Regions from separate parts of the Rahnella sp. BIGb0603 genome, predicted to be linked through region 2. Evidence: predicted binding sites of a transcription regulator. Region 2 holds the regulator's gene; each other region holds the start of a gene.
The links. The regulator CRP, encoded in region 2, controls carbon source genes, mostly activating them, when cyclic AMP is high. The targets are predictions, from matches to a motif close to ATGTGANNNNNNTCACAT.
Positions count from the first base shown of each region.

Region 1: a site for CRP is predicted at 2,675-2,692, ahead of deoC (deoxyribose-phosphate aldolase). Genes of this name have one in related genera too.
Region 3: a site for CRP is predicted at 849-866, ahead of rhaB (rhamnulokinase). Genes of this name have one in related genera too.

Region 1 covers NZ_JANUEX010000004.1:410,937-416,636, forward strand. The annotation lists gene deoB (phosphopentomutase) at 1-147, opposite strand, end outside; gene deoA (thymidine phosphorylase) at 236-1,564, opposite strand; gene deoC (deoxyribose-phosphate aldolase) at 1,655-2,434, opposite strand; gene M2403_RS13225 (TatD family hydrolase) at 2,973-3,761, opposite strand; gene M2403_RS13230 (patatin family protein) at 3,758-4,870, opposite strand; gene M2403_RS13235 (DUF1328 domain-containing protein) at 5,154-5,315, opposite strand; gene osmY (molecular chaperone OsmY) at 5,627-5,700, opposite strand, start outside.
Region 2 covers NZ_JANUEX010000009.1:23,429-36,894, reverse strand. The annotation lists gene M2403_RS20700 (DUF853 domain-containing protein) at 1-651, shown strand, start outside; gene M2403_RS20695 (aldose 1-epimerase family protein) at 893-2,098, shown strand; gene M2403_RS20690 (YhfG family protein) at 2,195-2,365, shown strand; gene M2403_RS20685 (putative adenosine monophosphate-protein transferase Fic) at 2,355-2,957, shown strand; gene M2403_RS20680 (aminodeoxychorismate synthase component II) at 3,050-3,625, shown strand; gene M2403_RS20675 (aspartate aminotransferase family protein) at 3,748-4,962, shown strand; gene M2403_RS20670 (YccS/YhfK family putative transporter) at 5,152-7,227, opposite strand; gene crp (cAMP-activated global transcriptional regulator CRP) at 7,289-7,921, opposite strand; gene M2403_RS20660 (OsmC family protein) at 8,284-8,691, shown strand; gene M2403_RS20655 (LysR substrate-binding domain-containing protein) at 8,693-9,604, opposite strand; gene M2403_RS20650 (MFS transporter) at 9,809-10,999, shown strand; gene M2403_RS20645 (amidohydrolase) at 11,015-12,199, shown strand; gene M2403_RS20640 (phosphoribulokinase) at 12,205-13,074, opposite strand; gene araD (L-ribulose-5-phosphate 4-epimerase) at 13,212-13,466, opposite strand, start outside.
Region 3 covers NZ_JANUEX010000004.1:428,644-434,343, forward strand. The annotation lists gene rhaS (HTH-type transcriptional activator RhaS) at 1-631, opposite strand, end outside; gene rhaB (rhamnulokinase) at 974-2,458, shown strand; gene M2403_RS13320 (L-rhamnose isomerase) at 2,455-3,711, shown strand; gene rhaD (rhamnulose-1-phosphate aldolase) at 3,766-4,590, shown strand; gene fucO (lactaldehyde reductase) at 4,726-5,700, shown strand, end outside.

The sequences.
Region 1 (5,700 bases), on a different contig from region 2:
CCCTTTGCGACCTTTGTCGGCTTCGCCACGCGCGCAGGCAGCCGCGATATGGCCCAATGTGTCAGAACCGGCATCGCCAAAGCGCTCGGCATCTTCACTGGCACCGATACCGAATGAGTCTAACACCATGATAAATGTACGTTTCATTTTGCTCTCCTGCGAATGGTTACGCATTGGGTCACGCGGAACTGCCGCGCACCTGATCACTCTTAAATGGGGGCGATTCAGCCTGAAATCAAGCTTTGCCGCTGATCCGGCGATAAACCACCGGCGTGCTTTCCGGCGCTTTGTCACTCAGGACAATGGCCGCGCGCACTTCCTGCGCTGCCTGCTGCCAGGCCGCTTCACTGTTCGCGTGGATCATCGCCAGTGGCTGACGGGTATCCACCTGCTGACCAAGTTGCGCCATGTGGGTCAGACCGACGCTGTAATCGATAGCATCGCTGGCACGACGACGACCACCACCCAGTGACACCACCGCCATGCCCAGCGCGCGGGTATCCATCGCACTGACAATGCCGTTTGTTTCGGCGTAAACCGGTTTGCTCAGCGTCGCCTGTTGCAGATAGTTGTCGTAATTTTCGATGAAATCGGTCGGGCCTTTTTGCGCCGCAATCATGCGACCAAAAACTTCAGCCGCTTTGCCGTTATCCAGCACCGCCTGCAATTTGCTGCGGGCATCAGCGTCATCTTTTGCCAGTCCACCGGACAGCAGCATTTCAACGCACAGCGCCATGGTGACTTCCAGCAGACGCGGATTGCGGTATTCGCCGGTCAGGAAGCGCACGGCTTCGCGCACTTCCACCGCATTTCCGGCACTTGATGCCAGCACCTGATTCATGTCGGTCAGCAGCGCCGTGGTTTTGCAACCCGCGCCATTTGCCACATCCACAATCGCCTGTGCCAGATCTTCTGAAAGCTGGTAGGTCGGCATAAACGCGCCGGAGCCCACTTTGACGTCCATGACCAGCGCGTCCAGCCCTTCGGCCAGTTTTTTGGCGAGGATCGATGCGGTAATCAGCGGGATAGAATCCACGGTCGCGGTGATATCACGCGTTGCGTAGAAGCGTTTGTCCGCCGGTGCCAGCGAGCTGGTCTGGCCGATAATCGCCACACCAACGTCCTGGATGATGCTGCGAAAACGGCTGTCATCCGGGAAAATATCAAAGCCCGGGATCGCTTCGAGTTTATCGAGCGTACCGCCGGTATGACCGAGGCCACGGCCTGAAATCATCGGGACATAACCGCCACAGGCTGCCACCATCGGGCCCAGCATCAGGGAGGTCACGTCACCCACGCCGCCGGTGGAATGTTTATCCACAACCGGGCCGTTCAGGTTGAGGCTTTTCCAGTCCAGCACGGTGCCGGAATCGCGCATCGCCATGGTCAGCGAAACACGTTCTTTCATGGTCATATCATTGAAATAGATGGTCATTGCCAGTGCGGCAATCTGACCTTCTGAAACCTGACTGTCGCGAATGCCGTTCACAAAGAAACGAATTTCTTCGTCGCTTAAAGGCTGGCCGTCACGTTTTTTTCGAATAATTTCTTGTGCGAGAAACAAGGTATCCCCCTGCCTGAGCTGAACGCTAAATGTGAACGCCAATACCGGACGCTGCAAAACAGCGCCACGGCATCGGCATAACAACAGTGATTAATAGCTGCTGGTGGCTTTCTGACCAGCGTGACCAAGAGTGGTCAGCAGGCTTGCCAGCAGGCTGGAAGCGCCGAAACGGAAGTGACGTGCATCAGCCCATTCGCGACCCAGCAGGCGGTCAGCCAGTGCCAGATATTGCGCAGCATCTTCAGCGGTTTTCACGCCACCGGCCGGTTTGAAACCGACGGTTTTGCCCACGCCCATTTCAGCAATCACGCTCATCATCAGTTCAGCGCTGTGCAATGTTGCGTTTTCAGGCACTTTACCGGTTGAGGTTTTGATGAAATCAGCGCCTGCTTTGATAGCAATTTCGGAGGCTTTGCGGATCAGCGCGTCCTGTTTCAGCTCACCGGTTTCGATGATCACTTTCAGCAGAACATTTGCGGCTGCACAGGCTTCTTTGCACTGTTTAACCATCTCAAAACCGATTTGCTCGTTACCGGCGATCAGCGCGCGGTACGGGAATACCACGTCAACTTCGTCGGCACCGTAAGCAATCGCTGCGCGGGTTTCTGCCAGCGCAATGTCGAGATCGTCATTACCGTGTGGGAAGTTCGTCACGGTCGCAATGCGGATGTCCGGCGTTCCTTGCTCGCGCAGGGTTTTACGGGCAACAGGAATAAAACGAGGATAAATACAGACAGCAGCGGTGTTACCTGCCGGGCTTTTTGCCTGGTGACAAAGGGCGATCACTTTTGCATCGGTGTCGTCTTCGTTCAGCGTGGTTAAATCCATCAGGTTCAGCGCACGTTGCGCTGCGGCGGTTAAATCGGTCATATAACTCTCCAACAATTTTCAATTCCAGCGACCGGCCAGAACTGAGCATACAGTCATGAATTCATTCCGGTGGTTAACATCGGGGGAAAGAATTCTGCACGTTGGCGAGCGGACTTGGTTCCATGAAGATAGCGTGCGTAAACCCTGTGGCTTACGTGGCAACTGAGATCCTTCTCACCGCGCTTTGATTGGCTGATGCCAATTCGTTGTGACTATTTGAACACGTCACATCAGGTTCCTGTGTGCAGTATTTCACACAAAATGAAAACCGTTTGCAACGTTGCTTATTAAAATGAGACTCAAGTCACACTTTAACGGCGCTATGCTCAGCGTCTAAACCAGATAAGAGTGTATACCCGATTCATGACAAGCGAAGTTCAGGCGGATATACAGAGAACGCCGACCGGCGATCTTGTGGCGAATGTTATAATAATAACATTTTAAAGAGAACATAAATCGCACCACAGCGAACAATCCAAAGACAGCAAGAAATGCCGGGCAATAAAAATGTTATTTAAATCACAAAAAGTATAACGAATTACTGCCGTGCAGATAACTGAAAGACCCGGCGGGTGTTGGCGAGCAACGTATCGGCGATTTCCTGCGCAGATTCTGTACGCAACTGGCATAACACATCAAACACCACAGCGGCGCGTTCCGGCCGGTTAGGTTGTCCCTGAAAACCCTGCAACGGCATATCCGGCGCATCGGTTTCGAGCAGTAAAGAAGAGAGTGGCAACTGCGCCATCACCTGACGGGTTTTCTGCGCACGTTCGTAACTAATCGTTCCGCCGACGCCTATCGCATAACCGAGTTTAATAAACGCCTGCGCCTGAGAAAGGCTTCCGGCAAAACCGTGTACCACGCCGGTCGCGGGCAGTTTCGCCTGCCGTAACATCGCGGCGAGCTGATCGTGGCTGCGGCGTGAATGCAAAATCACCGGCAGATTCTCTTTTTTTGCCAGGGAAAACTGAGTTTTAAGCAACCGCTGTTGTTGCTCAAACATCGGGTCTTCCATGTATAAATCCAGCCCGATTTCGCCTACTGCGACCAGCCGCACATCACGGTGGCTGAGCAACGCTTCCAGCAATTCGACATCCTGATCCTTGTGCTGCGCGATATATAAAGGATGCAGCCCGAGCGCGGCGTGGATCTGCGGGTGATTTTTGGCGAGCGCAAGAATGCCGCGAAAGCGATCTGCCGTCACGGCAGGCACGATAATCTCGCGGACACCCGATTCACCGGCGAGACGCAGGCTGTCCGCTTCTGCGCCGGTAAAAGGCGGAAAATCGAAATGGCAATGCGTATCGATGAACGTGAAACTCACAACTTATCACCTTCGCTGGCCGGAAAATGACTCTCAGCCGGCGCATTGTCGCTCATCGCCGCCGGACGGACTACGCCGCCATCGGCGACCATATCCGTCAGCACGGCGGGATCGAGAATAATCTGCTCGATTGTGCTGCTGGCGGCGGCCAGCGGGATCACATTCTCCGGCTCGTCCTGCGGCACCACGATGCGTTTTGGACGGCTAACGCGCGGAGTAATCTGTGGATAAGGCCGTTCGTTTTCGCGCGGCATCAGCCAGTGCGCAGCAGCAGAAAGGAAATAACGTCCGCAACGGCGGCCGAGATGATAATCCTGGTTCAGCGCAGGAAGACGGCTTCCCAGCGCGTGGCTGGCCAGCGGTTTTGGCGGGAAGATTTCGAAAATGCGCACATCATCCGGCGGATTTTCAATGAACTGCTGAATGCGGTGATAGCTTTCTTCGTGATGCTGCATCATGCGCACCAGCTGTTGCAGACTGCTTTCACTCAGCCACTGCTCCATCCGTTTCATCCACTGCGGCGTGTAGAACATCGCCGACGGCACGGTGCGGATCACCACAATGGTATCTGCGCCGCGGCGGTAAGCTTCCTCAACCGGGATCGCATCGCTGATCCCGCCATCCTGATAGCTGATACCATCCAGATCCACGCCCATGCGGTAAAAACCGGGGATCGCGCTGGACGCTTTGATCACCGGCAACCAGTTTTCACGCGTCGGCGCAAAATAGTTGGCCGTGTAATCATCGCTACGGCAGGCGCACATCAGAAACTCACGGCCGTCGATCAGCAGTTTTTCTGCACTTTCCATCGCCAGCGGCATGTTTTTGGACGTTTCATCGACCAGCCAGTCGAGATCGATAAGGTGTCCGCCACGCACAAAGCGCAGAGGGTTGAAAAAGTCAGGGCTGGTGGTGTAGCGGGTGATGACTCTGCGGGCGTAACCGGGCTGGCCGCAAACAAACGCGGAAAGGTTTTGCGCGCCTGCTGATGTGCCCAGATAGAGATCAAAAGGATTAAAACGAGCCCGCTGGAATTCATCCAAAACGCCTGCGGTAAAAATGCCTCTCTGTCCTCCTCCTTCACAAACCAGGGCAATTTTCCCCGGCATATAAGGTTTATACGCCAGCGGTTCTATATTCCCCAGCGTGACAGGTATTCTGTATCCCAACGCGCTATCCTCGCAAAATCGGCATTACACTATTGGCCTTTTACCGGCCTCCTTTCTGAGCATACCCCGACTTCTCGTTTTGCGTGAATTACTTGCCTAAATTGGCCGATAAAATCGTTACGTCCTGTTAACGGGCAAACTGTACCCATAAAAGAATCGCCCCCTTCACTGAAGGGGGCGATGTCATTCATTAACGCTTATTGGCATCAAATCAATGATGCGGTCAGAGTCGTTTACGACCGGTAAACAGGCTGACCAGGAACAGAATGATACCGACTACGAAGACGATTTTTGCAGCCCAGGCAGCTGTACCCGCCAAACCACCAAAACCGAGAGCCGCCGCGATTAACGCGATGATTAGAAAAATAATGCCCCAACGAAACATAAGCTTCTCCTTTACCCTATTTTCACTTTGCCAGTTTAAAAGGTGGTGCCCCGCTTCGGGCCGGACTCACTGTTGCCTTTCTGACGCTTTATTAACCGGTTGTATACCGGATACAAAAAACAGCTTACTTAATAAAGGTAGTCGAAAAATTAAAGTGTTAGAGATTCAGTCACGATCTTTTTTCTGACATCAGGCAAAACATGTCCATCCCGAATATTGCACGGGCAACACAAATATTGTTATGCGTTATTCAAAGATGAGGCGCCCGCCCTTCGGAGGGCACCTTGTACAACAGGTATAACAGAGGATCGTTACGGTGCGACTTTCAGGTCATTTTTGACGCTTTTCACGCCATCAACAGTTTTCGCAACGCTTTCTGCACGGT
Region 2 (13,466 bases):
GTGCGCCTCATCCGTTCTAAAGGCGTCGGGATTTACTTCGTCACACAGAACCCGCTGGATATTCCTGACAGCGTGCTCGGACAGCTTGGCAACCGGGTTCAGCACGCTTTGCGCGCCTTTACGCCACGCGACCAGAAAGCGGTAAAAGCCGCGGCGCAGACCATGCGCGCCAATCCGGCGTTCGATGCGGAAGCGGTGATTAGCGAGCTGGGCGTCGGCGAAGCGCTGGTGTCTTTCCTCGACGAAAAAGGGCGGCCGGAAATTGTGCAGCGTGCCATAGTCATCGCCCCCGAATCAAAAATGGGCATGCTGGCGGAAGATGAGCGCAATAAAGCCATCAATCAGTCGCCGTTGTATGGCCGCTACGAAGACAGCGTGGATCGCGAATCCGCGTATGAAAAAATCACCGCACAGGGCTTCGGTACCGTGGCTGCCCCGCAACCGGGCGGCGCGGCTAAACCCACGGCGGAAGCCGGATCCGGCGGCGGCCTGATGGGGGGGCTCAATGAAATCCTGTTCGGCAGCACCGGCCCGCGTGGCGGCAAACGCGACGGTGTGGTGCAGGTTGCCGCCAAAAGTATGGCCCGCGATTTAGGGCGACAGATTCTGCGCGGCGTTTTGGGCTCAATTATGGGTGGCCGTAAAAAGTAATCTCTTCTGTTCAACACACGAAGCTGAAACGCGTCAGCTTTGTGTGTGTTTTCTCTGCCTGACTTCTCACTATTTCCTGTAACAAATCCCGTTTCATTCTTCTTTTGCCACCCTGAGCACGTTGTGGCGGGTGGTTTTACGGCAAAACCTATCAAGGTGAAGACTGTCACGTTTTTCATCCTGCGGGATTTGTAGGCTGAATTGCTTTTGGGCTAAATCAATTCAGCAAAAAGGAGTGGATGTGAAAAAATTACTCGTAACCGGGATCGTCATGGGGCTTTTTTCGTGGCAGGCTGCCGCACAAACTATCGTGCTGACGGATGCTGAAGCCGGTACTGAACTGGGAAACTGGAAAACTGACAGCAAAAAGCTGAATATCACCGGTGCAGATTTCAGCATCGAACAAAAAGTTTTGCACGGCGGTAAACAGGAAGGGTCGAAAGTCATTACGATCACCAGCAAAGGGCTGACCATCGCCCTGAGCCCGACGCGCGGCATGGATTTACTGCATGTCACCGGCGATAACATCCGGCTGGGCTGGGATTCGCCGGTGCAGGAAGTGGTGAATCCGGCGTACATCAATCTGGAAAGCCGCAACGGCGTAGGCTGGCTGGAAGGTTTCAACGAAATGATGGTGCGCTGCGGCTTTGAATGGACCGGCCATCCGGTGACCGCGGACGGCATGATTTATACGCTGCATGGCCGCGCAGGCAACACGCCAGCGTCGAAAGTCGTGGTGGAGATTGCAGAAAAAGCGCCGTACGAAATCACCGTGCGCGGGCTGCTCAAAGAAGATACCTTCAAGAAAGCCAGGCTGGAAACCTGGACTGAGCTGCGCTACGTGCCGGGCAGCCAGTCCTGGACCATTCACGATGAACTCACCAACTCGTCGGACTATCCGCACGACTACCAGATTATTTATCACAGCAACTTTGGTCAGCCAATCCTTGAGCAGGGCGCTCGCTTTATTGCACCACTAAAATCCATTTCTCCGTTCAACGATTACGCCAAAAAGGGCCTGACCGACTGGCAGACTTACGCAGGGCCAACCAAAGGCTTCGATGAAATGGTCTTCAACATGGTGCCGCTGGCGGATGCGCAGGGTAAAACCGTCGCGGGCGTCGTCAACAAAGCCGGTGATAAAGGCGCGTCGATCGAGTTCGATACCCATCAGCTTCCGCTGCTGACGCTGTGGAAAAACACCGACACGCTGAAACAGGGATATGTCACCGGTATTGAACCGGGCACCAACTATGCTTATCCGGTGACGATTGAGCGTAAACAAGGCCGCGTGAAACAACTGCAACCCGGCCAGAGCACCGTGTTCGAGCTGAAATACTCGCTGTTGCCAGACGCGCAGGCGGTTAAGCAGCTCGAAGACCGGGTGAAAACGTTGCAGGGTGAGCATAAAACTGACGTCATCAGCCAGCCGATCGCTGTTGAATAATCCGAGTTTGGGGCACTCAGCCGGGTGCCCTTTTTTCTCTGTCTATACTTACCTTCACAAGGTATGCGCCCGAATGGCCATATCCGGGGAGGAAATATGGCGAAAAAAATGACCCTCAGACAGCAGGAAAAACTCTTTCGCGAACGTCAGCGGGAGAACTTTCAGGCCAGCAGTCTGCTTGATGGTTTGCAGGTTGAAGCCGTCACGCTGGATAACGAACAAATTTCGCAGCGCTTGTCCGAGCTGAGGAGGCACTATGAACGATAAACTCGTGGCAGGTGCCGATCCTTACTACTATCCCGGCATCAACGTTCTGAAAAACAGCCTCGGGATCCGGGAGGAACATCGTCTGTTGCAGGCCGAACTGGCTTTCACCGCACTGCGCGCCGCCGCCATGCCGCTCGGCCCGGCCACCATGGGCTTACCGCATCTGTGCGCTATCCATCTTTCCCTGTTCCAGGATATCTATCCGTGGGCGGGCAAGTTCCGCGAAATCGATATTTATAAAGACGATACGCAGTTTTGCCATTTCGAATACATCGAAAATGAAGGCAACGCGCTGATGCAGGAACTCGAAGAAGAGGAGTTTCTGGTCGGATGGCCGCACGATAATCTGGCAGAACGGCTGGCGCACTATTACACCGGCCTGAACCTGTTGCATCCATTCCGGGAAGGTAACGGGCGCGCGCTGAGAATATTCATCGAGCAGCTGGTTATCCACGCCGGTTATGACATTGAGTGGGCCAAAGTCGGGCGTGAGCGCTGGCTGGCCGCCAACAAAACGGCGGTTTTTGGCGATGAAACAGACCTGGTGGCGATTTTTAATCAGGTGATCAGTGAAATCGATGAGGCACATTGACCGGCGCACCTTGATCGACAAAAAGGCTGAAGCCTGCGGATAAAAATGCGTAGAATTACCCGGTAAATTTTTCGACTTTACCGGGATTGACCATGCTGCTGCTGATCGACAACTACGACTCGTTTACCTACAACCTCTACCAATATTTTTGCGAGCTGGGGGCAAAAGTCAGCGTGGTGCGTAACGATCAGCTGACGATTGCGGATATCGAACAGCTTTCCCCGTCACATCTGGTGATTTCGCCCGGCCCGTGTACGCCCGATCAGGCGGGAATTTCCCTGCAAGCCATCACCCATTTTGCCGGTCAACTGCCGGTACTCGGCGTCTGCCTCGGGCATCAGGCAATGGCGCAGGCATTCGGCGCAAAGATCGTCCGCGCCCGCCAGGCCATTCATGGCAAAACTTCTCCCATCTGCCATACCGGCAACAGCGTTTTTACCGGGCTGAATAATCCGCTGACGGTGACGCGCTACCATTCCCTGGTGATTGCGCCCGAAACGCTGCCCGATTGCTTTGACGTCACCGCGTGGACTGAGCGCGAAGGCCAGCGCGACGAAATTATGGGCATCATGCACAAAACCTTACCGCTGCATGGCGTTCAGTTTCATCCGGAAAGCATTCTGAGTGAACAGGGGCATCAGCTTCTGGATAATTTCCTTAAAATCTAATCAGTTAATCTTGCTGATAAAATTACTTACCCATCAGGTGTGATTTCTGTTTGCCTGTGCGTGATTTTTTATGCATATTTTGTGATTATATTTTCATATTACTTTAGTAAGGGAAAACGGTTATGGCAGAAAAATCAGCGGTAGATCGGGGCACATTCGACAAAGTGATTTTGCCGGTTTATTCACCTGCGAAATTCATTCCGGTGAAGGGCAAAGGCAGCCGCGTGTGGGACCAGCAGGGCACCGAATACGTTGATTTCGCTGGCGGTATCGCGGTAACGGCGCTGGGACATTGTCATCCGGCACTGGTTAAAGCCTTGCATGAACAGGGTGAAACTCTGTGGCATGTCAGTAACGTATTTACCAACGAACCCGCTCTGCGACTGGCTCAGAAGTTGATCGACGCCACTTTTGCCGACCGCGTATTTTTTGCCAACTCCGGCGCTGAAGCTAATGAGGCCGCATTCAAACTTGCGCGCTATTATGCTTCCCACCGCCACAGCCCGTACAAAAGTAAGATCATCGCTTTCCATAACGCTTTCCATGGCCGCACGTTGTTTACCGTTTCAGTCGGCGGACAGCCGAAATATTCCGACGGCTTCGGCCCGAAACCTGCTGACATCGTACATGTGCCCTTCAACGATCTGGACGCGGTAAAAGCGGTGATCGACGACCATACCTGCGCAATTGTGGTCGAACCCGTTCAGGGCGAAGGCGGGGTGACACCGGCCACCAAAGAATTCCTGCAAGGGCTGCGTGAACTTTGCGACAAACATCAGGCACTGCTGGTGCTCGATGAAGTGCAAAGCGGTATGGGGCGTAGCGGTAAGTTGTTCAGCTACATGCATTACGGCGTGACGCCGGACATTCTGACCACAGCCAAAGCGCTGGGCGGCGGTTTCCCTGTCAGCGCCATGCTGGCAACGGAAGACGTTGCATCGGTGATGGAGCCGGGCAAACATGGCACCACCTACGGCGGTAACCCGCTGGCCTGTGCCGTCGCCGAAGCCGCACTGGATATTATCAATACGCCAGACGTGCTGGCCGGTATCAATGAACGCCGCGAGAAATTCATCAGCGCGCTGGATGCCATCAACCAGAAATATTCTGTCTTTAGCGAATTCCGCGGCCAGGGGTTGCTGATTGGCGCCGAGCTGTCGGATGCCTTCAAAAACCGCGCCGGAGAGTTTCATGCCGCCGCCGCTGAGTTCGGGTTGATGATGCTGGTGGCGGGCCCGAATGTGATCCGGTTTGCACCATCACTGGTTATCGACTTCGCGGATATTGAAGAAGGGATGGGGCGCTTTGAGAAAGCTGTGGCAAAAGTTACAGGCTGACTGCTCCCCCCTTGCGAAGGGGAGATCGACGTTTTACTTCTATCCTGCAATGGCTGAACGGTTTTGCTTTTGCTCCTTCCCCTTTCACGAGGGGAAGGCTGGGATGGGGTGTTGGTTTGAGGGCAACTCAGACAATTAAGCCGACCTTAATACCCCACCCCTCCCTTTCGCAGGGGAGGGAGTTATAAATTACGCCCGCCGCGTTAACCAGATCCCATGATGTGGTCTCTGCTTCCACGCCAGTGACGAAATAGTATGCATCACACTCAGATGCGATATCACCCTCCGCAGGTGGCGTTCCATTTCGGTCAGCGGCATATCCGGATGCAGCTCCGGCGCATTAAACAAGGTGTTCTCACCACCGGGCCCGTCGTAAAGCAACCGCTGCTGACAGCTTTGCAGCGCGATTTCGCAGGTCTGCAAATACTCCGTCGCCAGTTTCTCCGGCAGCATGTAGTGCTCGCGGGCGAGAATAGTCATCGCATTGATGTGCTCGACAATAAACTGACTGTGCGTCACCCACAGACGCATATCCGCCAGATAATGCGAGTTAAAGCCCGGTTCCTGCATTGCCTGATTCAGTGAGGTGAACAGTTTATTATGCGCCTGATTGACCTGCATTCGGGTGTAGGCGAGTTTCGCGGTATCCGGATTTTCCTCAAGCAGCAACCGGATTGCGTTCTGATAGGTTTCCAGCGCCTGATGCGCATTCTGGCGCAGCAAACCGCTTTGCCATTGCGGCCACAACCAGATGGTGCCGCCGAAAGCCAGCGCACAGCCGATCAGCGTATCTATCAGCCGTGGTACGAGAAAATGTACGCCATTCATCGCCAGCAGTTGCAGGGTATACACGGCTGTCACTGTCATACCTACCATTGCCAGCCCGTAGTTTTTGCGTAAAACCGTGTAGGACAACAAAGTAATCAGCAGCATGCAGAGCAACGTGGTGCTTTCGGGTAATTCCAGCTTCAGCAATCCGGATGCAATCAGTAATCCGGCCAGCGTCCCCAGCGCACGATGCTGGATACGTACGCGCGTGGCGTTATAGCCGTTCTGGCTGACCAGCATGATGGTCAGCAAAATCCAGTAGGGCTTGGGCAGATTGAAAAACAGACCAAGGCTGCTGCCAATCGCCAGGATGATGCCCAGCCGGGCAGCATTGCGCAGCGCGACCGATTTAAAGGAAAGATAACTTTTCAATGCCGGCCAGAAAGGTAAGCGGGGCTGAGTGTTCATCAGATCGCGTCGGTACAGCGGACGTTGTGTCCGCAATAAACGCGCAATGCGGCTGAAATGGTAATAGCAAAATTGACCGACCGGATTCTCCGGATTGCGCGCGGCGATTTTCTCCAGCGCGGCCAGTTCGTTGGCCATCGTAAATCGCCCGGATAAACGGTGATAAAGAATGTCATCAGCGATGACCCGCAGACGGGCGGAGATCACCTGCGCATTACGTCGTATAACCGCTTCGGCGTGGCTTTCTTCCACCAGCTTTTGCACTTCTTCCGGCTGATGCAGGCTCACCGTGATGTGTTCCTGCAAATCGAGTGCGACCTGAAAACGCTGGAACAGTCGCTTATGGTGATGATGATGTCCGTGTTGCGGCAGCATGTGCAGTTGCTGATAAAGCAGGGCAATCAGATCGATAACCTGTTGCTGACGCGCCAGCAGTGGCGGTAGCGCGGTTTCAGGATCGGTGTGTTGCGTCAGCAGGCTGTATTTCGCCTCGAAGTAATCTGCCAGTTGCAGATAGAGCTGGCTGAGGGTTTCGCGCATCGGTTGTTCTTTTGAAATACGAAACCACGCCCAGTTAAAGATACCGTACCAGGCGGTGCCTGCGGCGAACAGCGCCGGAGCTTGCCACATCGGACGCAGACCCACCATGCTCAGCGTGAAGATGGTCGCCACCAGCGCACCGGGCAACAGACGCGCATGCAGCGGGCTGATTTCACCGGTCACGCCCAGCAGTAACGCCAGCGACAGCATGATGAGCGGCAGGGGAATGTGCCAGCTTTCCAGCATCACTTGCAGCAGAATGCTGCTCAGGGCAAAAAGCGTGCCGCCGACCATCAGACGTTTGAAAAAGCGTTTGTGTGGCGTATCCAGACCCGCGACATTGCAGCAGGCGGGACACAGAGAGAACAGCAGACCCATTTGCAGATTGCCAAAAAGCCAGCAAATGCCAACAGGCAGGCACAACACCAGCGTCTGGCGCAGCGCGTAGTTAACTTCGGGATGATAGAACAGTCTTCGCCATAGCGTCATGCGTAAAGCTTAGCCCATAAAAAAGGCGCGACAGTTAGCTGTCGCGCCAATTTCTGAGGGATTAACGTGTGCCGTAAACGACAATCGTTTTACCGTGTGCGGAGATCAGGCTTTGATCTTCCAGCATTTTGAGAATACGTCCGACTGTTTCACGTGAACAACCGACGATTTGGCCGATTTCCTGACGGGTTATCTTGATTTGCATCCCGTCCGGATGGGTCATTGCATCAGGCTGTTTAGCCAGATTAAGCAAAGTTTGCGCGATACGGCCTGTTACGTCGAGGAAGGCAAGATTGCCGACTTTCTCTGACGTCACTTGCAGACGGTTTGCCATCTGCGCGGAAAGACGCATCAGAATATCCGGGTTTACCTGAATCAGCTGGCGGAATTTTTTATAAGAAATTTCAGCCACTTCGCAGGCAGTTTTAGCACGCACCCAGGCACTGCGTTCCTGCCCTTCTTCGAAGAGTCCCAGCTCGCCGATGAAGTCACCTTGGTTAAGGTATGACAGTATCATTTCTTTGCCTTCTTCATCTTTAATCAGGACGGCAACCGACCCTTTCACGATGTAGTACAGCGTTTCGGCTTTTTCACCTTGGTGAATCAGCGTACTTTTAGAAGGATACTTATGTATATGACAGTGAGACAGGAACCATTCGAGAGTCGGGTCTGTTTGTGGCTTGCCGAGAACCATTTGCTATTATCCTCTGTTGTTATCGCTGCCCAAAATCACAGGGCTCAGAGTTCCCTGTACGGCACTTACTTTAAAAAGCGCCCTTTCAGCATATAACTCCCCAGAAATGCTGCAAGCGGATGTCGGAGTGAAACAGCCTGATTATTGCTGTTAACACCGTGGGTTCTGTTCTTAAACCGCAAAAACCGTCACCGCAATTTACTGGAAAGTATGTTTCGGCTTTGTTTGTAACACAGGTTTGCAATGCTGTCTTCTGTTGTCTCGCTTCAGCATGATGGCGATCGGGTTACGTTGCCAGTTTTTGGGTGAAAGGGTAGTCTGAGGGGAAAATTTGACGAATTTATCCACCGGGAGAAGAGCACATGCACGCACGCGTAAAATGGGTAGAAGGGCTGACGTTTTTAGGTGAGTCAGCGTCGGGCCATCAGATCACAATGGATGGTAATGCGGGCGACAAAGCCCCGAGCCCGATGGAAATGTTGCTGATGTCGGCGGGCGGTTGCAGCGCGATTGATGTAGTGTCTATTTTGCAAAAAGGCCGCAACGACGTGCGTGACTGCGAAGTGAAACTGACGTCTCAGCGCCGCGAAGAAGCACCGCGTCTGTTCACGCACATCAACCTGCATTTCATCGTCACCGGCAAAGACCTGACGGATAAAATTGTGGAACGCGCAGTCAGCCTGTCTGCGGAAAAATATTGCTCCGTTTCCCTGATGCTGGGCAAAGCCGCGACAATCACCCACAGTTTTGAAGTAGTGAACGCCGAATAAGTCACGACCAGTGGTACGACTGGCACTGACTTCGCAGTAAATCCAGAAATCGCCGCGCGGCAAACGTCAGCGGCGATTTCTGCGAATAGAGCACGCAATATTCCGCTTCCGGCAGCGTATCGATATTGAGCAGGCAAAGCCTGTCCTGTAAGCCGAACGGCGCGCGCATGGCCTTCGCCACAATCGTCAGATAATCCGACTGCAACACCATATTCAGCCCGCACACTACCGAATCCGTTCTTACCGGCGTTTCCCCGGCTGGTGCGTTAAAGCCGTTCATCGAAAGCTGAATCTGCTGGTAGTAACCCATATCCGTTTCCGGCAACACCCAGCGCGCGCATTGCAATTCGTCGAGCGTGGTGGCATCTGCCAGCGGATGGCCTTGCCGCGCAATCACGCCAAAAGGGGCGCTAAACAGCGGCTCACGCACCAAATCCTCCAGCGGAAAACCCGGCCCGGCGGTCCCGACGGCAAAATCGAGTTTCCCTTCACGCAGCGCCGGTAACAGCGTCGAAAGCTGGCCTTCTTTAATCAGCAGTTTGGACTGGGGAAATTGCGTTTTGAACGCTTCACTGAGGGCCGGAAATACCGTCAGCGCCAGCAGTGATGAAAACCCGATAGCCACCGAACCCTGCGAATACTGATTAATCTGCCGGATCTCATCCGCCGCGCGTTCAAGTTCTTCGAGAATAAACTGCATGCGCTGCGCAAAGGCACGGCCGGTTTCCGTCAGCGCCATGCCCTGATTGCCGCGCACGATAAGCTGAGTTTCAAGCGTTTGTTCCAGTTCCCGCAAGGTTCTGCTGACCGCGGGCTGCGACTGATTCATCGCCCGCGCCGCGCCGCGAATACTGCCGCTGCGGATAACCTGCTGGAAAACCTTGAGTTGCTGCAATTTCGGTAAATAACGCATGTCGCCTCGCTTGAAAGCCCTATCAGTAAAAAGCATCACCCGCCCAAAAATTGCATCTTATGGCAAACCTGTAAAGCTGATAGCTTCAGATTTGGAATAAATAATGCGTTGTTATTCAGTTGATTACGTGATGCATGTCGCATTTTACTTTTCGCCCGACAGTGAGAACTTCTGACGCGGTGATAACAAAAAGGGATATCCGCTATGAAAAGTCGTTCCCTGATGATCTTCCTGCTGTTCGTCGGTTATGCGGTGGTGTATATCGACAAAACGGTGATGGGGTTCGCGCTGCTGCCGATTGAGCGCGAATTTAACCTGCAACCAGAGCAGCTGGGTTACATCACCGGCATTTTCTTCCTGGCCTATTCGCTGTTTCAGATCCCCGCTGGCTGGCTGAATGACCGCTTCGGCTACAAAAAAGTACTTGTTATCTCGCTGTTTTTGCTAGGCGGATTCGCGCTCTGCTTCGGTTTGCTGGGATTCGGCCTCGGTTTGCTGGTGACGTTTCGCTTTCTCTCCGGCGTCGGGCATTCCGGTTATCCGTGTTCCTGCGCCAAAGCGGTGGTCTCGAATTTTGATGTCGGGCAGCGCACTTTCGCGCAGTCCGTATTGCTGTCATCCGCCGGTCTGGCGATGACAGCCGGGCCGCTGATTGCGGTGTACGCACTCGATACGCTCGGCTGGCGCGGATCTTTCTCTATTCTCGGCCTGCTGGCGTTTGCGATTGCCGTTGCGATTATCATTTTTGTGCCGAACCCTCCGAAAGCAAAAGCCCGTGACGGCGTAGCGACCGGCTACCGTGAGCTGCTTAAAAATCCGATTGTCGTGCTGCTGTTCGTGTCGATTTTCTGCATCAACATTCCGTCTTACGGCCTGATGGCGTGGCTGCCTAAATATCTGGTTCAACAGCGCGGAATGTCGCTGGACGTTTCCGGGCTGGTGGTCGCCACCGGCGGAATGGGGATCTGGATTTCCTCGCTCGCGACCGGCTGGCTGGTCGGCCGTTATATGCAGGGCAAAGAGCCGAAAGTGATTTTTTGCAGCGCACTGCTCAGCGCGCTGTGCATCTGGCTGGTCTACACCTCCGGGTCGGCGGTGACTGCCGGGCTGTTCCTGTTCCTCGGCTATATCTTCCTGATGGCGGCATTTGTCACGGTGTTTACGCTGCCGATGAAACGCCTGCCGCCGGAAGTGATGGGTGCCGCAATGGGGATTATCAATACCGGCGGAACGCTCGGCGGATTCGTGGCGCCGATTGCGATGGGCTATCTGATCACCGTGACGCACGGGTATTTTTCGACATTTGTTTTTCTGGCGCTGGCGATGGTGGTTGCCGGGCTGGCGATTTTGCCGCTGACCCTGAAAGCGCGCGCAGCGTTGCGCGACGTGGCATAACTGAGGAGAAGTCTGATGACATTAAATTTTGAAGCGATGCTGGCGGAAGTCAAAACGGATGTTTTGCGCTGGCGCAGACATATTCATGCGCATCCTGAGCTCTCATTTCAGGAACATAAAACGGCGGATTACATTGCGGAACAGCTGGAAAGTTTTGGCGGCCTGACCCTGACGCGGCTGACGCCCAACAGCGTGGTTGCCGATCTTAAAGGCGCTTATCCGGGGCCGATGTATGCGCTGCGGGCGGATATCGACGCCCTGCCGATTCAGGAAGAAAACGATGAGCCGTTTTGTTCGACGGTGCCGGGTGTCATGCATGCCTGTGGCCATGACGCGCACACCTCGATGTTATTGGGTGCGGCGAAAGTGCTGACGCAATGTCAGTCCGCGCTGCACGGCTCGGTGCGGTTTATCTTCCAGCATGCGGAAGAGTTGCCGCCGGGCGGGGCGCAGGAACTGGTGGATTTAGGTGTGCTCGACGGCGTGGAGAAAATCTTCGGCCTGCACGTTATGCCGAATTCTCCGACGGGCGAGGTTGGCCTGAAAGAGGGCGTGTTCTGTGCGTCCACCGATAACTTCGACATCACGATTACCGGCAAAGGCGGACACGGTTCGATGCCGCATTTGTGCATTGATCCGGTGGTGATTGGCGCGGAAGTGGTGACGGCGCTGCAAAACGTCGTGGCGCGCCGCATCGATCCGCTTCAGGTGCCGGTGCTGACCATCGCCACCTTCCAGAGCGGGGAGAGTTATAACGTCATTCCGGAACGCGTGAAACTCGCCGGAACATTGCGCACCCATCACAGCAGTGTGCGCGAGCAGGTTCCGTTGCTGATGGAACAGATTATTTCGGGGATTACGGCGGCGCACGGTGCGACATACGAACTGCGCTGGACGCGCGGCTATGTGAACGGTGATAACCACCCTGAGGCCTGTGCGATTGCGCGTCAGGTGATCGAAAAAACGCTGGGGCCACAGGCGCTGCGCGAAGTCACTCAGCCGCTGTTCGGTGGTGAGGATTTCTCTTCCTATCAGCAAAAAGTACCGGGTTGCTTCCTGTTTATTGGCAGCGGGAATGAAAAAATTGGCGCGACTTACGGTGTGCATAATCCGCGTTTTCGCCTCGATGAAGAGGCGTTACAGATTGGCGTCGCACTGCATGTCGGGTTTATCCGTCAGTTGCTGATGAACGACGCCTGAGTTCGTTACTCGATTTTTTTACCTTCCATCAGGCGCTGCACCAGCGGCGCCATAATCAGCTCCATCGCCAGTCCCATTTTCCCGCCCGGTACGACCAGTGTTTTAATGTGCGAGATAAACGAGCCCTGCAACATCGCCAGCAGATACGGGAAATCAATGTCATCGAGTCCCTGGAAATGGATCACCACAAAGCTTTCATCCAGTGACGGAATGGCTTTGGCAGCAAACGGGTTGGAAGTATCGATTGTCGGCACGCGCTGAAAATTGATGTGCGTGCGGGAAAACTGCGGTGTGATGTAGTTGATGTAGTCGTCCATCGAACGCACTACGGAATCCATCACCGCCTCACGGGAATGCCCGCGCTCGCCGGTATCGCGCACCAGTTTCTGGATCCACTCAAGGTTAACGATGGGCACCACGCCGACCAGCAGATCGACCTGGGCGGCGACGTCAATTTTGTCCGCAACAACGCCGCCGTGCAGCCCTTCGTAAAACAGAATATCGGTCGGCTCCGGGAGCGCCTGCCATGGCGTAAAGGTACCCGGCACCTGATTGTAGGGAACGGCTTCATCATAAGTATGCAGATATTTGCGCGAACGGCCTGTGCCGGTTTTGCCGTATTCGATAAAGCTTTTTTCCAGCAGGCCAAAGTCATTGGCTTCCGGCCCGAAGTAACTGATGTGGCGCCCGAGGTCACGGGCTTTGCGGATCGCCGCATCCATTTCAGGACGGGTGAAATGGTGAAAACTGTCCCCTTCCAGCTCCGCGGCACGCAGGCCAAGTTGTTGAAATATTTTACGAAAGGCCACGCTGGTGGTGGTGGTGCCTGCACCGCTCGAACCGGTCACTGCAATAACAGGATGTTTGGCTGACATAATGCGCTGTTCTCCATAAAGGTGAGGCAGGCAGGCGTACCGCGGTCTTTTCTGTGGTCGAAGACCTGGCGGCATCGCTGCGCATAATTAAGCCTATTGTTACCATATTTATTCGAGAAGTGACAGGCGACGACCGGTTATTTCAGCTGTCCGTAATAGGCATTTTTCCCGTGTTTTCGCAGGTAATGTTTGTCCATCAGCGTCTGTTGCATATCGCCAAGTGCGGGCGTCAGCTGGCGGGAGAATATGCCCATGTAGGCGCATTCCTCCAGCACGACGGCGTTATGCACGGCGTCGGTGGCATTTTTCCCCCAGGCGAATGGCCCGTGAGAATGTACTAAAACCGCCGGAACCTGCATGGCGTCCAGACCCCGCTCCAGGAAGGTTTCGAT
Region 3 (5,700 bases), on a different contig from region 2:
GCTTCATCTGCCGGTGCAGCGTGCGCAGCGCCAGCGAAAAACGTTCTGCGGCCTCGGTCCAGTTAACGTCCTCACTGTAATGTGACTGGAGCCATTGCAAAAGTTGGTTAACCTTGTTTTCCGAGGTATCTCGCAATTGTGGCTGAAAACAGTCCTGATAAAGCAGGATCAGCAACTGTAAAAACAGGCTTTCGCGCGTGGCGATGTGTTCCATTTCTACACTGGCGGGCAGCGCTTCCAGCTGCGCGATACAGTTCAGAACCTGATGCAACACGCACGGGCTGAGCTGCCAGTGGATCTGCGACTGATAGTGATGCTCCTGTGGCAGAAAATGGCCGACATCCTGAATAAAGCGAAACGCTTTTGGCGAACGGAAAAGCACATTGGTCAGCCGCAGGTTATCCACATTTTCAAACAAATGATGATCGCTGGCGCGGACAAAACACACCGTTCCGGCAGTCAGGGTATACGGATTGTCATTAAAGATGTGCACGCCCGATCCGCTTTCCACCAGCATAATCTCGTGGAAATCGTGGTAATGCTCCGGGAAAACGTCTTGCGGCAGACGCCGCTCAACCGTCACAGTCAGCTCAGGTGCCGCAAAATAATCATCACCCTTCAGTAACGTCATTTATCGCCTCCGGTTCAGGAAATCATGATGCTTCGGAAAACAACCCTACCCTGCGCGTGCCGTTCTTGCCTTCAAACGGCGGCGTGAAAAACGTCATAAACGGTCAGATTTTTAAGATTCACCCCACCATGCAACAGATCTGCGGCGAAGATCACAGTCGCCCGCCCCGCCCGCATCCCCGTTTGCAAAACCTCGCCAGCGCCAGCTTTCGGCTGATCTGTGATCTGCCTCGCATCTACCTTTTTAATGCTGCCATCCCGTCAAAACCGATGGCAATCACCGGAAGGTGACCCCGCAACGCCTCCCCTACACTGGCCGCATATTCAATAAGGAATGGCCGCTATGAGAACTCACCATCTTGCCGCTATTGACCTCGGCGCTTCCAGCGGCCGGGTAATGCTGGCGACGTTTACCCGCTACGATGCAGACCCGGCAGCAACGCTGACGCTGAAAGAAATTCACCGTTTTCCCAATAACCTGATGCACGTAGACGGTCACGAAACCTGGGATCTTGATGCGCTTGAAAAGCACATTCTCGAGGGGCTGAACCGCCTGGATGCGTCGGGCATTCAGCTCGACGGTATCGGCATTGATACCTGGGGCGTGGATTATGTCCTGATCGACGAATACGGCCAGCGTGTAGGGTTGCCCGTTTCCTACCGCGACAACCGCACCGAAGGCGTCATGGCGCGGATGGAGCAACAGCTGAGCCGCGAAGCGATTTACCAGAAAACTGGCATCCAGTTTATGCCGTTTAATACGCTCTATCAGTTGCGTGCACTGAGCGAACAGCATCCAGAGGTCGTAGAAAAAGCCGCGCATCTGCTGATGATCCCGGATTATTTCCTTTACCGTCTTACCGGCAAGCTGAATCAGGAATACACCAACGCCAGCACCACGCAGATGCTGAATATTTCCACCGGCGACTGGGATGAAGATCTGCTGAAACTGGCAGGCGTACCGCGTCAATGGCTGACAAAACCGAGCCAGCCCGGCCATTCTCCCGGCCTGTGGCACAGCCCGCGCGGCCGCAGCGTACCCGTTTTCAGTGTCGCCACGCATGACACCGCCAGCGCAGTCGTGGCCGCGCCGCTCACCGGCACGCACAGCGCCTATATCAGTTCCGGCACCTGGTCGCTGATGGGCATCGAAAGCCCGAAAGCGTTCAATCACGCCGGCGCGATGCACGACAATGTCACCAATGAAGGCGGCATCAACGGCAGCTACCGCGTACTGAGCAATATTATGGGGTTATGGCTGTTCCAGCGCGTCTGCCGCGAACTGAATATTCAGGACCTGCCTTCATTAATTACGCTGGCCAAAAACGTCCCGCCGTTCACCTATCTGATTAATCCGAATGAAGACCGCTTTATCAATCCGCCGTCAATGGTCGATGCCATCCGCGAAGCCTGCGGGCAGGCGGGAGAACCGGTTCCGGTCTCACCGGCTGAACTGGCGCGCTGTATTTTCGACAGTCTTGCCATGTTGTACCGGCAGGTGGCCGTTCAGCTGGCGAAGCTGCAAGGCGAGCCGCTTCGCGACATTCACATTGTCGGTGGTGGCAGCCAGAACCAGTTCCTGAACCAGCTTTGCGCAGACACCTGTCAGGTAAACGTCAGCGCCGGGCCGGTTGAAGCCTCCACGCTTGGCAATATCGGCTGCCAGCTGATGGCCCTTGATGCCGTAAAAGATGCCGCTGAATTTCGTCGCATAGTCGCCACGAATTTCGAACAACGCCATTACCTCCCCCGTATTCACGAGGATTTCCCAATTCACTGGCGCCGTTTTCAGGCGCTCTGTCACGCCAATGAGGAGCTCGCAGTATGACTTCATCTATCGATCACGCATGGACGCTAGCCAAAGAACGTTTTGCCCAGCTGGGCATTGATGCCGAAGCCGCAATCAAACAACTCGATTCCCTGCCGGTTTCCATTCATTGCTGGCAGGGGGATGACGTCGCGGGTTTTGAAAATCCGGAAGGCGGGCTGACCGGCGGTATTCAGGCGACCGGCAATTACCCCGGCAAAGCGCGGAATGCACAACAGCTGCGGGCGGATTTAGAACTGGCGATCTCAATGATCCCCGGCCCTAATCGCCTGAATCTGCATGCTATTTATCTGGAATCCGATAATCCGGTTCCGCGCAATGAAATCGAACCGAAGCATTTCACCGGCTGGGTCGACTGGGCGAAGAAAAACAAACTGGGTCTGGACTTTAACCCGTCCTGTTTCTCGCATCCGATGAGCGCGGACGGCTTCACGCTCTCCAGCGCCAATCCGGAAATCCGCCAGTTCTGGATTGAACATTGTCAGGCCAGCCGTCGCGTTTCCGCCTTCTTTGGCCGCGCGCTGGGCACGCCTTCCGTCATGAATATCTGGGTTCCGGACGGCATGAAAGATGTCACCGTGGATCGTCTGGCACCGCGCCAGCGCCTGATGAGTGCGCTCGACGAAGTGATTGCCGAGAAGTTTGATATCACCGAACACATCGACGCCGTCGAAAGCAAACTTTTCGGCATCGGCTCTGAAAGCTACACCGTCGGCTCCAACGAATTCTATCTGGGCTACGCCGCCAGCCGCGGCACCGCGCTGTGCCTCGATGCCGGGCATTTCCATCCGACCGAAGTGATCTCCGACAAAATCTCGGCCGCCATGTTGTATGTGCCGCGCCTGCTGCTGCACGTCAGCCGTCCGGTGCGCTGGGACAGCGACCACGTCGTGCTGCTGGATGACGAAACGCAGGCCATCGCCAGCGAAATCGTGCGCCATAACCTGTTCAACCGCGTGCATATCGGGCTGGATTTCTTCGACGCTTCCATCAACCGCATCGCCGCCTGGGTTATTGGCACCCGCAACATGAAAAAAGCCTTGCTGAAAGCGCTGCTGGAACCGACCGACCTGCTGAAAAAACTGGAAGTCGAAGGCGATTACACCGGCCGCCTGGCCCTGCTGGAAGAACAAAAATCGCTGCCGTGGCAGGCCGTCTGGGACATGTATTGCCAGCGTCACGACGTGCCGGTCGGCGCTCAGTGGCTGGATACCGTTCGTCATTACGAAACCAGCGTGCTGGCGAAACGCTGATTATCGAAGATTTTATGGCTGAAAAGCATTCACCTTATTCGCAGGAAAGAACTGATGAAAACATTATTTAGCGCGTGGTTTGTACAGGGCATGGTCAAAGCGACCACCGATATGTGGCTGAAAGGCTGGGACGAGCGCAACGGCGGCAACGTCAGTATGCGTCTGCTACCGGAAGATGTGGCACCGTACAAAAATGATTTTTACGCCCAGCCGCGTCAGGTTGAACTGACCCAGCACGCGCCGGATCTGGCTAACGAATATTTCATTGTGACCGGCTCCGGCAAATTCTTCCGCAATGTGCAGCTCGCCCCTGCCGAAGCGCTGACCGTTATTCAGCTCGATGACAAAGGCGCCAGCTACAAAATCCTCTGGGGCCTGACCGCGGGCGGCCTGCCGACGTCAGAACTGGCATCCCATCTGCAATCACACGCTGTGCGTAAACGCGTCACAAACGGGCAGGATCGCGTGATCATGCACTGCCACGCCACCAACCTGATTGCACTGACCTATGTGCTCGAACCCGACAGCGCGAAAATCACCCGCAAGCTGTGGGAATGCAGCACCGAATGTCTGGTGGTCTTCCCCGACGGCGTGGGCATTGTGCCGTGGATGGTCCCGGGCACCGACGGCATCGGCGCAGCCACTTCCGACCGGATGCAACATCACAGCCTGGTGCTGTGGGCCTTCCACGGGATCTTCGGCTGCGGCCCGACGCTTGATGACGCCTTTGGTCTGATCGACACCGCGGAAAAATCGGCGGAAATACTGGTGAAAGTGATTTCAATGGGTGGGATGAAACAGACGATCCAAACCGACGAGCTGATTGCGCTGGCTAAACGTTTTGACGTCACACCTTTTGAGGCCGCTTTAAAAGCCTGAACCGGCCATTAAGGCTCCCACTTATTAAAAACCCGGCACAGGAACGACGGAAAGTTTCCTGTCGCCGGGACCGGCGCAGATCAGGAGCCGCGCAGTCAGGATATTGATTTTAAATAAAATATGAGAGGGAATTTTATGAGTTTCATGCTTGCTCTTCCAAAAATCAGCCTCCACGGCCAGGGCGCGATCAGCGATATGGTTGCGATGCTGGCGACAAAACAACCGGGCAAAGCGCTGATCGTCACTGACGGTAAGCTGGTCGAGTTAGGTCTGCTCGATGGCCTGTTCTCCGCACTGAAAGCCGCCGGACTGCCGTATGCGTTATACGGCGGCGTGGTGCCTAATCCGACTTCCGCACACGTAGACGAAGGTTTCCGTCAGTATCAGGAAAATCATTGCGATTACCTGATTGGTTTCGGCGGCGGCAGCCCGATTGATACCGCAAAAGGCATCAAAATTCTGACAGCCAATCCGGGACCGGTGACGATTTATTCCGGCGTCGGCAAAGTGACGAAACCGGGCGTATTTCTGGTGGCGGTCAACACCACGGCCGGTACCGCTGCGGAACTGACCAGTAATGCGGTGATCATCGACAGCCAGCGTCAGGTAAAAGAAGTCATTATCGATGCGAATCTCATCCCGGATATCGCGGTGGACGATCCGTCGATTATGCTGAAGATCCCCGCAGATGTTACCGCAGCCACCGGTATGGACGCCCTGACGCACGCCATCGAAGCCTATGTTTCTGTCGGCGCGCATCCGCTGACCGATCCGACGGCGCTGGCGGCGATCTCGACCATTACCCGTTGGCTGCCAGAAGCGGTGGATCATGGCGATAATATTGAAGCGCGCGAGAAAATGGCGCAGGGACAATATCTGGCAGGGATGGCGTTTAACAGCGCCGGGCTGGGATTAGTGCATGCGCTGGCGCATCAGCCAGGCGCGACGCACAACCTGCCGCACGGCGTCTGTAATGCCATTCTGCTGCCGGTCGTGGAAGAATTTAACCGTGCTTCCGCCCCGCATCGTTTTGCCGATATCGCACGCGCCATGGGCGTGAATACGCAGGGCATCAGCGAAACGCAGGCCAGCATTGCGGCGATTAAAGCG